3 regions of the Erysipelothrix rhusiopathiae genome follow, and region 2 is predicted to be linked to each of the others. Evidence: a T-box and tRNA genes for the amino acid it is inferred to sense, from the RefSeq annotation. Region 2 holds a T-box; the other regions hold tRNA genes.
The links. A T-box is a leader RNA that pairs with one kind of tRNA and senses whether it is charged. The one in region 2 lies ahead of thrS (threonine--tRNA ligase), so its partner is inferred to be a tRNA-Thr.
Positions count from the first base shown of each region.

Region 1: it encodes a tRNA-Thr, which carries the amino acid that the T-box ahead of thrS (threonine--tRNA ligase) is inferred to sense. The anticodon was not compared.
Region 3: it encodes a tRNA-Thr, which carries the amino acid that the T-box ahead of thrS (threonine--tRNA ligase) is inferred to sense. The anticodon was not compared.

Region 1 covers NZ_LR134439.1:679,404-684,053, reverse strand. Annotated here, with positions in the region: gene EL194_RS03430 (flavodoxin domain-containing protein) at 1-108, opposite strand, end outside; gene EL194_RS03425 (PTS sugar transporter subunit IIB) at 178-483, opposite strand; gene EL194_RS03420 (helicase HerA-like domain-containing protein) at 559-2,088, opposite strand; gene EL194_RS03415 (PTS lactose/cellobiose transporter subunit IIA) at 2,169-2,477, opposite strand; tRNA gene EL194_RS03410 (tRNA-Thr) at 2,712-2,787, opposite strand; partial or broken gene EL194_RS03405 (LURP-one-related/scramblase family protein) at 2,840-3,343, shown strand; gene EL194_RS03400 (PPC domain-containing DNA-binding protein) at 3,372-3,788, opposite strand; gene EL194_RS03395 (ATP-binding cassette domain-containing protein) at 3,887-4,650, opposite strand, start outside.
Region 2 covers NZ_LR134439.1:1,706,331-1,710,980, reverse strand. Annotated here, with positions in the region: gene pyk (pyruvate kinase) at 1-124, shown strand, start outside; gene EL194_RS08265 (ROK family protein) at 135-1,049, shown strand; gene EL194_RS08260 (aminopeptidase) at 1,049-2,278, shown strand; T-box leader at 2,312-2,509, shown strand; gene thrS (threonine--tRNA ligase) at 2,550-4,301, shown strand; gene EL194_RS08250 (BMP family lipoprotein) at 4,517-4,650, shown strand, end outside.
Region 3 covers NZ_LR134439.1:828,063-832,712, reverse strand. Annotated here, with positions in the region: gene EL194_RS04075 (MucBP domain-containing protein) at 1-795, shown strand, start outside; gene EL194_RS04070 (nucleotidyltransferase family protein) at 1,116-2,021, opposite strand; tRNA gene EL194_RS04065 (tRNA-Thr) at 2,205-2,278, shown strand; gene EL194_RS04060 (hypothetical protein) at 2,348-2,917, opposite strand; gene EL194_RS04055 (Imm64 family immunity protein) at 3,164-3,727, opposite strand; gene EL194_RS04050 (GNAT family N-acetyltransferase) at 3,865-4,353, shown strand; gene EL194_RS04045 (TetR/AcrR family transcriptional regulator) at 4,445-4,650, shown strand, end outside.

The DNA of each region.
Region 1 (4,650 bases), 740 kb from region 2:
AAAATCATTACTGCCTTCAATGCCCAAATCTTCAACTGCTTCGAATATTGAATCCGCAATCATTTGCGTATTCCCTGAAGCTGAATAATACACGATATTTATTTTCATAATAACCTCCATCGTAATTACTTACTATTATAAAATAAAAAATGTTAGTTTACACTAACATTTTTAGATTTAAGCATCGCCAAGTACTTTTTTAACTTCCGCAATGACAGCTTCACCGTTCATAGTACCGTATGCACGCATATCGATAACTTCAATTGGTTTTTCTGGTAATTGTTTTTGAACTGTACTTAAATTGAAACGAACTTGAGGTCCTAGTAGGATGATGTCTGCATCAGCACCAACACGTGCGGCTTCACTTACAGCGTGAGCTGATATTTCTACGTCATATCCTTGTGCAGCAGCGGCTTCTTGCATTTTTGTAACAAGGATACTTGTTGACATACCTGCTGAACATAATAAAATAATTTTTCTCATAATATCCTCCTCGATATGAAACTATTATAACAACAAAGGCAAATAGTGTCTATAAGAAAGCGTTAACATTTCTAATCATTTCTTCCCAGTAAGGATTCCCATTATGTTTCTTGAAATCGCTTTACCTAACTCATTCCCGATAGTACTCATCGTTCGATTCATTCCTTTTTCAATTGGTGTCTGACGATGTCTTGTTGTGGTCTTCTTACGATTTTGTAATTTTTCTTTTTCTTTTTCCAATTTTTGTTTCTCTTTCTCGAATGCGAGACGTTCTTTTTCAAGTTCTAAATTCACTTTTTCCTGCTCCTCTTCAATCCCTGCTTGAGTCATTTTTTCTGCTAGTGACTCATACGCTGAAAATCGATCAATCGATTCCATATATTTTTGATTAAAACTACTGTTATGAATCATTGACATTCGCATGCTTGCATCCACTTCAGCCATAAGACTTTGCGGCGGCAACACGAAAGCACGTTCCGCAATTTGTGGTGTTCCCTTTTCATCAAGCGTTGAAATAATCGCTTCTCCCGTACCCAGTTCCATAATCGCTGTCTCAGTATTGAAATTCGGATTAGTTCTAAAACTTTGAGCTGCAGCTCTTACCTGTTTTTGTTCCCCAGGCGTGTATGCACGAAGTGCATGTTGGATTCGGTTCCCAAGCTGACTTAAAACGCGATCTGGGATGTCTGAAGGACTTTGGGAGATAAAATACACACCCACTCCTTTTGAACGAATCAACTTAACAACAAGTTCAATTCGATCCACTAACGCTTTCGGAACGTCCTTAAACAGAAGATGCGCTTCATCAAAGAAGAACACCATCTTTGGTTTCTCTACGTCCCCAACTTCAGGTAATGTTTCAAAAAGTTCCGATAACATCCAAAGTAAAAAGGTTGCGTAAAGGGTTGGTTGGCGGAACAACTCAACACTATGAAGAACATTAATCATACCGCGTCCATTTGAATCCGTACAAATCCAATCTTGGATATCTAAAGCAGGTTCACCAAAGAAAATATCTGCACCTTGTTCTTCCAAAAAAACAACTTTACGAACAACTGCGCCTATTGTCTGTGTAGACATTAAACCATATTGCGCAGCAAGTTCCTTATTGTTTTGGTAAACATAGTCCAACATCGCTTTTAAATCCTTAATATCCAGCAACAACAAGCCTTGTGTATCCGCAATTTTAAAAACTAAAGATAACACACTCGCTTGCGTTTCATTAAGATCCATAAGTTTTGAAAGCATAATAGGACCCATTTCAGAAATCGTAGTACGAACGGGAATACCACCCTTACCGTAAATATCCCAAAACGTTACAGGAAACCCTTTATATTCAAATCCATCCACGCCAAACTTTTCAACACGGCTGGATACATTAGGGTTATCAACTCCTGCGGAGGCAAGTCCGGACACATCACCTTTAATATCCGCTAAAAACGTAGGAACACCTAAGTCACTCAATGCTTCCGTTAAAACTTTCAACGTAACCGTCTTACCAGTACCTGTAGCACCCGTAATCAATCCATGACGATTTAACATCTGCGGTAAAATATACACTGGTGCTTCGCCCTGTGCAATCCATATTTTATTTTCTTTTAACATGATGATCTCCTCATTTTATGTTTACATCTAACTAATTGCATTGTACCATGTGCCTAAAAATAAAAAAAGAGCCACAGCTCTTATTGAATTTTCTTGTGAATGTCAATAAGCTCTGTAGCCATAATTTTTAATACTTCTGCGCTCATCATTTGATCTTCCGCATGAATCAACAACAAGTTCACTTGTGTTGCGCCATTTTGAGCTTCTTGTTGAATTAATTGTGCATGAACACGATGTCCCTCAACAAATTGTTCTTCACCTTCAGCCATAAGCTGTTCTGCACGTTCGAAGTCGCCCTCTTTCGCTGCCTGAATTGCTTCCACAAAACATGAACGAGCCGACCCGTTAAATGAAATCATTTGAAAACTAAGTAATTCTAAACCTTCCATGATATTCTCCTTTATGTACATTGTCATTATATCAAATTCATTTTCAAAATGGTAGCCTAATAAACTGAAATAATATTTCATTCATTTCCTTTAAATAAAGGACATAAACCCCTTACAATCTAAATATCATTTGAAATGTTTTTTCTATATATTTCAAAATGCATCCATCGACTGTATGGATTAATTGTGATAAACTGAGATTATAAAAAAAAACACCAACTGGTGTAAATGTTATGGTGCCGGCTAGAGGACTTGAACCCCCAACCTACTGATTACGATTCAGTTGCTCTACCAATTGAGCTAAGCCGGCGTGATTAAATTGTACATCTCATTTACATCCAAATCAAGACCCTAGGAGAAAAAATATGAAATTATATGTAAAACAACACGTACTGTCGATTCGTGATCGATTTGATGTCAAAGACGAATATGGCACAACCCTATATTCAGTGCATGGCTCAATTTTAACCATTGGTCGTAAATTCACAATTACGGATGCAACCCAAACACCTGTTGCGACCGTAAAACACAAGCCCTTCCATTTTTTATCTCAATACATCATCAGCACTGCCGATCACAATGTTCTTTTAAAAAGGGATTTGTCATTATTTAAAATGAAATTCTCGCTTAAACACCTTGACTGGAAACTCAGCGGTGATTATCTTGGACATCGTTACAACATTACTTCGCACAACAAAACACTGATGACGCTGTCCAAGAAATGGTTTAGTTGGGGCGACAGTTATGAATTGAATATTCACGATGACAACAATGCCTTGCTATGCCTTTGTATAACCATTGCGATTGATGCGGAACTTGCGAATTCAAGACGTGCTGCTCAAACTGCACAAAGCTCAAACACATAAAAAGAACGGAAGCTTCCGTTCTTTTTTCTTAACTCTCTTTACATACATTACCTGTAACTTCAATTTCAAGTTCCTTAAACCCAGATAACTCACCTTTGGTTCGTGTTAATTGATGATGTTCAAGTTCAATGATCACAATTTCCGCAGTTGACTTTACGGTACACCCCAAAGCAACATGACCACCGAGAACTTTAAATTCCAAGTCACTGATGGACGCATGAATATGGTGACCCCCTTGAGAAACCGTTCCAACGCACGAAACAATTTCATAGGGTCCCTGTAATTGAATTTCTTTTTTATTATGACCTTTACGAAAGACAACACTGGATAAACTTCCAACGCATGTCCCTATATATCCTGATGTAATTTGAAATTTCTTACAGTAAGCATCAATTCCTTGCAATAAATCATCACCAGGCATTAACCGAATTACATGTTCTTTCATATTCCCACCGTCCTTATTTCTTATTCTACTTGTTTTCACGCAAAGTCTCAAATAGATTCTATTTCAATTTTCTTCACAAAAAATTCACCCGGGAAATATTATGAAATAATTGAGAGTCCCGAAGCATCAAAATAGTAAATATCCTCAAAAACTTCTTGGATAAGCGTTCGGTCATGTGTTACGGAAATGATCGCGCCTTGATACTCGTTGAGTAAGTTATAAATAACCCCTACACTCAAAGGACTTAAATTACGAGTAGGCTCATCAAGAATGATGACTTTAGGATTTTTAAGAACAAGTTTTAATAATGACACTTTTGCTTTTTGGCCACCAGACAACAGATGCATTGGTGTATTCATTTCAATCTCTGTGAACTTTAAACTACCGAGGTGGTTTGTAATGCTACCACGTTCATCTCGAGACCCTTCTACAACACAATTTTCAATCGGCGTAAGATTATAGTCAAGATTAAGTTCATAGGATTGATGCATGACACCAACTTCATGAGTATCAAAGGATTTCACAATTTCATGCAGCAAGGTTGTTTTTCCGATGCCATTACGTCCGACAATCGCAATCCGATCACGACTGTAAACCGTGAGTTGTAGATTATGCGCTAACACTGTTTCCCCGCACTTCAATTCAACCTCATGGAAATCCAAAATTTTTTTATGATGAACTTTTTCTTGATCATCAAAGGAAAGCTTAATCGCCCCTTCGAAATCTCGTTTTTCAGGTAAAACATCCCGTTCAAATCGTCGTTCCATTGATTTAATATTATGCATTTTTTTCTTCAACAGGCGTCCCTTCGCAGGATCTTGTCGCGTTTGCGTGCGCTGACGATGTTCTACTTTTTGATATA
Region 2 (4,650 bases):
TGAAATTGCAAATACAATTGCTAAAAACTTCGGAATCGAACCAGGTAAAAAAGTTATTATTGCTGCTGGATACCCAACAGGTACCGGTAATACAAATACAATGAAAATTATTGAAATAAAATAAGGAGATTGTTATGAATAAATATATCGGAGTTGATTTAGGCGGTACAAATGTACGTGTGGCTGTTATTGATGAAGATGGAAAGATTCATGAGCAAGTTAAGAGCGAATCATACGCACTTGAGGGACCTGAAGTTGTTTTAGATAATATCATTTCGATGATAAAAAATTTAAAGCAATTTGATGAATGTGTTGGAATTGGACTGGGTTTACCCGGTCCAGTGAACACAGAACTCGGGTGCGTAACCTTATCTACAAACATGAAAGGGTTTACGGAGTATCCGGTAATCGATTATCTCAAAAAACATATAGATTTACCAATCTATATGGATAATGATGCAAACGTTGCAGGTCTTGCTGAAGCACTCGTTGGTGCAGGTAAAGGCAATAATGTTGTGTATTATTTAACGCATTCTACAGGTATTGGGGGAGCACTTGTATTTAATGGACAAGTGCTTTCTGGTCACAAGGGGTATGCGGGGGAAGTCGGTAATATCGTGATTGATCGTGAACGTGTTCGACGGTCGGACATTAATACTTTAAATGCGGGTGCGGTTGAAAATGAAGCAAGTGGTTCGGCATTAGTTCGTAAAGCTCAAGAATTGATTGATCCAAAGATTCAGTCTGCAGAAGAAATTTTCACCTTAATGGAACAAGGAAATGAACAGGCAATTCAACTAATTGATGAAATGTCCTACGATTTCGCTATGATGCTCTCTTCAATTGCGCATGTATGTAATCCACATGTTTTTGTAATTGGTGGTGGTGTTACGAAATCGAAAAACTTATATTGGGACCGTATGATCGGTTATTATCAGGATCTCGTTCATGAACAAATGAGAGATACACAATTTGTTGAAGCGAAGTTGGATGAACCTGGTGTAATTGGTGCGGCGATGTTGTGTTACTCGAAAGAAGGTCACAGATAATGAATGATTTATTAAAAAAATATGCTAAATTAGCGGTTTGTTCAGGTGTAAATGTACAAAAAGGACAAACAGTTTTAGTAAATGTTAAAGCTGAGCACTATGAATTTGCTCGTTTAATTGTAGAGGAAGCTTATGCAGCAGGTGCTAAAAAAGTTGTTATCAAATTTGGTGATGATCATATTGCGAAAATGCATGTTCAAAATCAAGATATTGAAACACTTACCGATATTCCACAATGGCTTATTGATGAATACGATAGTTATTTAGATGAAGATTTATGTCGTCTCTCTATCTATGCACCATCACCTGGGCTTATGGCTGATGTAGACGGTGATAAACTGGCTGCACAAGCTAAAGCACAAGCGCAGGCTTTAAAACGTATGCGAGAGTATACGATGGCAAATCGAGGTCAGTGGTCATTAGTATCACTTCCAACCAAAGAATGGGCACACGTAGTTTTCCCAGATCTTGAGATTGAAGAAGCATATGAAAAACTGTTAGAAGCTATTCTTTATGCTGTACGTATTAATGAAAGTGATGATCCAGTTGAAGCATGGGAAAAACATAATGCAAAACTGTCACATCAAAATCAAATTTTAAACGACTACAATTTTAAATCGCTGCATTTCAAAAATGGTAAGGGAACTGATATTGTAGTTGGATTGGTCGATAATCATGTATGGGCTGGTGGTGAAGAAGTATCAGAACGCGGATATACATTTAATCCAAATATGCCGACTGAGGAATCATTTACCATGCCTGATCGCCTAAATGTAAATGGTATTGTATATAGCACAAAACCATTAAACTATAATGGAAAGCTTATTGATGAATTCTGGTTGAAATTCGTTGATGGAAAAGTTGTTGAGTTTGACGCGAAACAAGAACGCGAAACATTAGAACAACTTTTAAACACGGATGAAGGAAGCCGTCACATTGGTGAAATTGCACTCATTTCGCATCAATCACCCATTTCCGATCTGAATATTCTATTCTATAACACGCTTTTTGATGAAAATGCTTCATGTCATATGGCCTTAGGTCGTGCTTACCCAATGAATCTTAAAGGTGGTACCGAGATGACTGGTGAAGAATTACTTGCACATAATGCGAATGATTCATTAAATCATGAAGACTTTATGTTTGGTAGTGAGGATATGAGTGTTGTAGGAACGACACACGATGGTAAAACTATTATCGTATTTAATGAAGGTAATTTTGTAATTTAGTTGATATTTCTTTACTATTGATGTATAAATAATATATAAACAGTGAAGAGGACAAAAATACGTTGTTTTGAACTAGAGAGTGAAGTGGTTGGTGAAAACTTCTCGTAGAATATGCGTATTTACCACCTCAGAGTTGGATTTTAGAAAAAATCCCGTATTCTGGCGTTAACAGTTTAAGTGCACAATTTAAATTGTGAATTAAAGGTGGTACCGCGTAAATTCGTCCTTTTGGATGGATTTACGTTTTTTCTTTATTATAGAGGAGGTTATTATGGTAAATATTAGAGAAGACGAACGTCTAAATATCTTGAATCACTCATCAGCACACTTACTTGCTCATGCTGTGAAGCGTCTGTATCCTGAAGCGAAATTCTGGGTTGGACCTGTAATTGAAGATGGTTTTTATTATGACATGGATTTAGGAGATCAAGTTTTAACAGAAGAGGACTTACCTAAAATCGAGTCAATGATGCGTAAAATTGCGAAAGAAGACAAGCGCATTACACGTGAAGAGTTAACAAAAGAAGAAGCTTTAGAAATTTTCAAAGACGATTCCTATAAGATCGATATCATCAACAATCTTGAGGATGATGCAACAATATCAGCATACCGTCAAGCAGAATTCATTGACTTATGTCGTGGACCGCATGTTGAAACGACAAAGAAAATGAAATATTTCAAACTTCTTAAAGTTTCTGGAGCATATTGGAAAGGTGATTCCAATAACAAAATGCTTCAACGTGTCTACGGAATTACATTTGAAACTGAAGAAGATCTTAATCAGTATCTTGAATGGCTAGAAGCAGCCAAAGCACGTGATCATAAAAAACTTGGTAAAGAACTTGAACTCTTCATGATGAGTGAATTTGGCCCGGGTTTCCCATTTTGGTTACCAAATGGTATGACATTGCGTCATGCTTTGGATGAGTATTACTACAATGCACACATCAAACGTGGCTATGTATTTACACAAACTCCAACGATGTTAAATAAAGAATTGTGGGAAGTCTCAGGTCACTGGGAAAATTATCGCGAAAATATGTATACATCAACTATTGATGATCGCGAGTTCGCAATCAAACCTATGAATTGTCCTGGAGGAATGCTCGTCTATAAAAACGGTTTGCATTCATATCGTGATTTACCAATTCGTCTTGCTGAGATGGGTCATGTTCATCGTCACGAGGCAAGTGGGGCATTAAATGGGTTATTCCGTGTTCGTTCCTTTACTCAAGATGATGCTCACTTGTTTATGCGTGAAGATCAATTACAAGATGAAATTGTTGAAATTTTAGATTTCATTAATGAAATTTATTCGACATTTGGTCTTTCTTACTCAATTGAATTATCAACGCGTCCTGAGGACAAATACATTGGTGATATTGATGTTTGGGATCGATCAGAACAAGCGCTTAAAGAGGCTTGTATGGCCGCTGGTGTCGACTTTAAGATTAATGAGGGCGATGGTGCTTTCTATGGTCCTAAACTAGACTTCAAAGTAAGAGATTCTTTAAACCGAGTATGGCAATGTGGTACTGTCCAATTGGATATGAACCTTCCTGAACGTTTTGACCTCACATATGTTGCGGAAGATGGAAAGAAAAAACGTCCAATCATGCTCCACCGTGCAATTTTTGGGTCAATTGAACGCTTTATTGGTATTCTGATTGAGCATTTTGCAGGTGGTTTCCCACTGTGGATGGCACCAAAACAAATAGAAATCATTCCAGTAAATACGGAATTCCATATGGATTATGCAAACGAAGTCTGCGATCTTCTTTTAGAAAAAGGTATTCGTGCACATGTTGATGGCCGTAATGAAAAATTAGGTTATCGTTTACGTGAAGCGCAAAAGAATAAAATTCCACTTCAATTAATTATTGGAGATCAAGAAATCGAAGATCGTAGTGTTAACGTACGCCGTTATGGTGAACGAGCACAAAATCCATTTGATTTAGATGTATTCATGCAAATGGTTGAAAACGAAATCAGTACACGTTATATCCATAAAATTGAAAAATAACAAATTTTACAGTATTTAGAATTGCTTGAATTGAGTATTAATGCAGGGATGTGTTAATACTCTTTTTTTGTTCTATTCTTGTATTGTTTGGCGGTGCTTTTGAATTTATTCCTACATAAATGATACCGGTTACATTTATTTGTGACATTTCTATTGATTATCAATATAAAATTCGATACGATATAGATACAAGGAAACTTGTATGGAGGAAACAGATGAAAAAACTATTTTCTAGTGTTTTAGTTGTCTTGTTAGCTCTTACTCTTACCGCTTGTTCAGGTGGAGAAAAAGCTCAAGATGGAAAAGGCGCAGAAATCGCTTTGATTACTGACGTTGGTACAATTGATGA
Region 3 (4,650 bases), 880 kb from region 2:
AACAATGATAATTACAAACAAATAATTGTCAAGACAGAGGAAGAGGCACAAGCATTAACAAATATTCATTATAAAGTAAATGTAGGTGACACTGTTCTAGAAATCACATTAGGGGATTTATTAAGTAACTCAGATACACATTTCCATATGGCTAGCTTTATGGGGTTAACACGGAGTGGAAGTTGGACATTTAGTGATTTTTACATGTCCACTGTATTTAGAGCAACCTACGAAAAAGAAATCGAACCTTCGAAGGGCGCAGATATTTACGTAAACTATATTGACGAAGACAACAACCATCTTCATCCGCAGAAAACACTCTCTGGTAACATTGGAGAATCCTATACAACCGAAAAAGAAGAGATCCCCGAGTACACCTTCAAACACATACATGGAGAACCGGATGGCGTCTTTAGTGACATCCAACAGGAAATCACATATGTCTATTCGAAAAACATTAAAGAGATTACAGTTTCAAACACACCTGTTAATGATGATATCGCAATCACACCTGAGGTAATCAACATTCGTCCGACTCCCGAAAGTGGAGTTACGAAACCACCTCATATTGAAAACCTTGTAAAACCTACACTTAATCCAGTTGAAACAATTGTAAATAGTGTCGAAATAGTTTTAAAAACAAACACTGAATCTGATGTGAAAAAAACACCTGTTGACACATTACCAAATGCAGGAGTCACAAAAAAACAAAAATTTTCTGGACTACTCCTTTTAAGTGCCGGTGTTATCTTATACAATACGAAGAGAATAAAACGAAATAAGAATTCTAAATAGATTTAATTTTATTGAATCTTTTCTTTATAGATATTATTTACAATGAACGTTAGATTTTTTTAACTATATGAAAAAACCTCTTGAAACGGAGTATTTATCAATACTTATCGAACAGGAGGTTTTCTATTTGTGGTTGTAGACATAGTATTCGGACAACATTATACACTCTAAAGTAATACTCCTACCTCATTGCTTTAAACACCAACACCATTAGAATAAAAAAAGCATTACCATCTGAATAATCTTCAGACGATAATGCTTCACTCTTTTTTTATTTCACTATTCACAGAAGGTGATAAATTTTAAACTAAAGCTTAATTTTACGCTTTATCCCAAAGTTTTTCTGGGTATGTACCATCTTCTTGGAACTTCGCAAACTGTGCAAGAACCATTGGTTTATCTTCTTGATATGTAACACCAAACCAGCGATCTGGAGTATCTAAGATTTTAACGGATAATTTACCGTCATTGATTAAAGATCCCACATCATTCGGTAGAAGTGCTTCTGATTTCATAGGGTTCTTCGCAACTTCTTCTTTTAAGAATGTTTCGAATTTTGATTCCATTAAATCAAAGATTGCAGGTGTAAAGCCCCAGAAGTTCATTGAAACTTGTGTTCCATCAGCAATCAAAGTTTCATCAGGTCCTCCGACAACACCTTTATCTGTACGCTTAATGCCATCTGTTTCCACAATATCTGTTAAGAAACCATCAACATTCTTACATACACCACGTGTTACTGTACCGTTGTCTGTAATTGTATTGTCCACAATGTATCCCATCATTGCAGCCTGTTGATCTGTAACATCTTCATTTAAGAAACGTGCCATTTCTACAAAAGCAGCTTTTCCGTAATAGTCATCTGCATTGATAATCATAAAAGGTCCTGAAACCTGGTTACGAGCAGCAAGCAACGCATGTGTTGTTCCCCAAGGTTTTTCACGGCCTTCAACCCCTTCAAACCATTCAGGAACATCACTTGTACTTTGGAAAGCATATTCCACATTGATAAACGGTCTAATTTTCCCAACAAGTTCTGCTTCAAAAATTGCTTCATGTTCCTCACGAATAATTAATACAAGTTTATTAAATCCTGCTTGAATTGCATCATAGATTGAAAAGTCGATGATTGCCTCGCCATTTTTTCCGAATTTGTCAATTTGTTTTAATCCACCGTAACGGCTTCCCATTCCGGCAGCTAATATTACTAAAGTTAAGTCCTTCATACTTGCCTCCTATTTTTTAACATTGTACCACAGTTATACCGCTTTCATCAGTAAAAGTTACTTCTAAAAATTAGTAAAGCATTACTAAATAATGGTTATTCTTAACTAAACAATTATTCCACCAAGATTATTTAAAATAGTATTTGATTTTTTGAATTACATTGAGTATTATAGTAATGCAATGCCGCCATAGTTCAATGGTAAAATAGAGCAATGGTAATGCTCAGTTCCGAGTTCGATTCTCGGTGGCGGCACCATTAAAATTAAAACAAAGCACGTATTGGTTATTCTTTGACCACTACGTGCTTTTTATTTTTTTATTGTGATTATGATGATGGTCGTTCAAGAATCAAGGCTGAATTAAGTTTTAGATACTCCCCGTCCTTAACATAAATCGTAACTGTATCCGTAAAATTATTATTCTCAAGAATATCGTCGACATTATGATCGGACGATGTTGTGATTTCATAATAACCACTTAATTCAGTTTTTAATTTATACGTTCCAGCATCTAAATGTTCCCCAATCTTATACATGCCATCTGCTTGAGGCTTGAGTTCTGGCGAAGCTATATAAGGATATATAAGTGCTCTTGAAACCTCAATTACTTCATTCTCATTTAAAGTGATAATTGAATTCCCTTTAAAATTGTCGTTGCTCTTAATCTGTGATGAATTTTGATTTCTTATTTCAAAATAGCCTTCTTGATCCGTAAGAAGCATATATTCTCCTGGATCTAAATCTGTTCCCACAATATAGTTTCCACTCTCATATGGAAATTCTTGAGGACTCTCACCCGCATCAAATGTAACTAAGTAATATAGACATGCGCATGCAACAATTAATACGAAAATACTAAGAATAATTCTTCTTTTAATTTTTTTAGTTTCTTTCATGGACATCTCCTCCCAAACAGTACTAAGCATACTTCTTTTATCCTTTAAATACTGCCCTTTTCTTGTCCATATTGGATAAAAACCTGAAATGATACTACGATTCGTAATACCTTTAACAGTTTCCTACTTACTGGTGCTTGCCGTTTTCTTTATTTGAGAAACAGAATCGATTCAAGCACATATTTATTAGATTATAATTCTATTATTTCATAAAAAAACAGATCTTAAAGACCTGTTTTTCGTTGATTAATGGGACCCTCTTAAGGTAAAACCATCAAGATACCATTCTGCATAGACCGTATTACGATCATTCATTTTGAAAAGTGCATAGGGTTGATGACCTACTTCGAGTAAGCGTTGTTTTGAATAGAGATATTCCGCTTCACTATCGCAGAATAAATACTCATACTCCACATTACGATCAATAATCTCAAAAATATGAGTCATTAATTGTGTTGTTGCTTCTAAATGTTCTACACTTTTTTCAGGTAGAAGATGCTCTTCCACAATATCAAATTTTACGACCAATGCATCCGTCTCATTGGTGATACTCATGCGTGTTTCCACATCTTTATTTCCAATCTTAAATTCGATATCAGCGTAAGATGTTCGGTAAGCAAGTTTTTCGATTGTTGTATAGATATTTCCATCCACAGTTTCGGTAATCCAATCGTGATAATCACCGTCTTTAGGATGTGTAATTTCCATTTTAGTTTTATAACTGTCCACAAGATCCAGGATATTTTCAATTTGTCCAATTGTTTTATCTGAGGCTTCAAGTACAATACCAAGTCCTATAATTGTATTCATCGTATCCTCCTTTAAAGTACAACAAATATACAATACCTATTCCTTTATGTAAAGACACACGCGCATTTCAATTTTCCATAAACATTCACCAAGTGCCACGCTTACACATGATAGACTGTTTTAAAGGAGGGGTAAATATGAATACAAAGAATCAACCTGCTTTTATACACTTATCAGAATCATTACATCTTGTGAAATTTGATGTATTGTCGGATGAAGCTCGATCCTGGATGGAAAATGAAGATTTGATGTTTGCTCTTCGCGGAGATCGGATGATTTTTTCTGATCAAGAAGTTGCGTCTTATTATACAAATCTCGCTGAGAATGGCGAACTTTATTATATTGAAATTCTAAACGGAGACACCTTTCATCAATGCGGAAGTGTCGCACTGATAGGAAATCAAATAAAAATTATTGTTGATCCGAAATATCAAAACCAACATATTGGAACCTTTGCTGTGGAAGGCTTGTTATTTCGAGCAACCGTATTAGGCATCCCACAAATATTTGCACAAGTAAGAGACCACAACACCTTTTCATTGAAGCTATTTCAAAACCTTGGTTTCAAGATTATTGACGAAGCCGATCAGGTCATTACGATGTGTTGTGATACTAAGCCATTTTAATGGCTTTTTTATTTGTACTTGACTTAATGACATCTGTGTCATAAAATAAATCTAGAAAAATGACACAAGTGTCATTAAGTGAGGTGTTTCAATGACTCGTGTTTCAAATGAAGCCATGCGCAAAGCAAAATATGAACTTATTCTTGAAAAAGCACGTCTTGTCTTCTGTCGCAAAGGTTATGCAGGCGTTACGATGAAAGATATTATCGAGGAATGTGAGATTAGTCGTGGAGGAATTTACCTATATTTCAGCTCAGTGGAAGAGATATTTAAAGATGTCGTCTTGTCGCGAGAGCG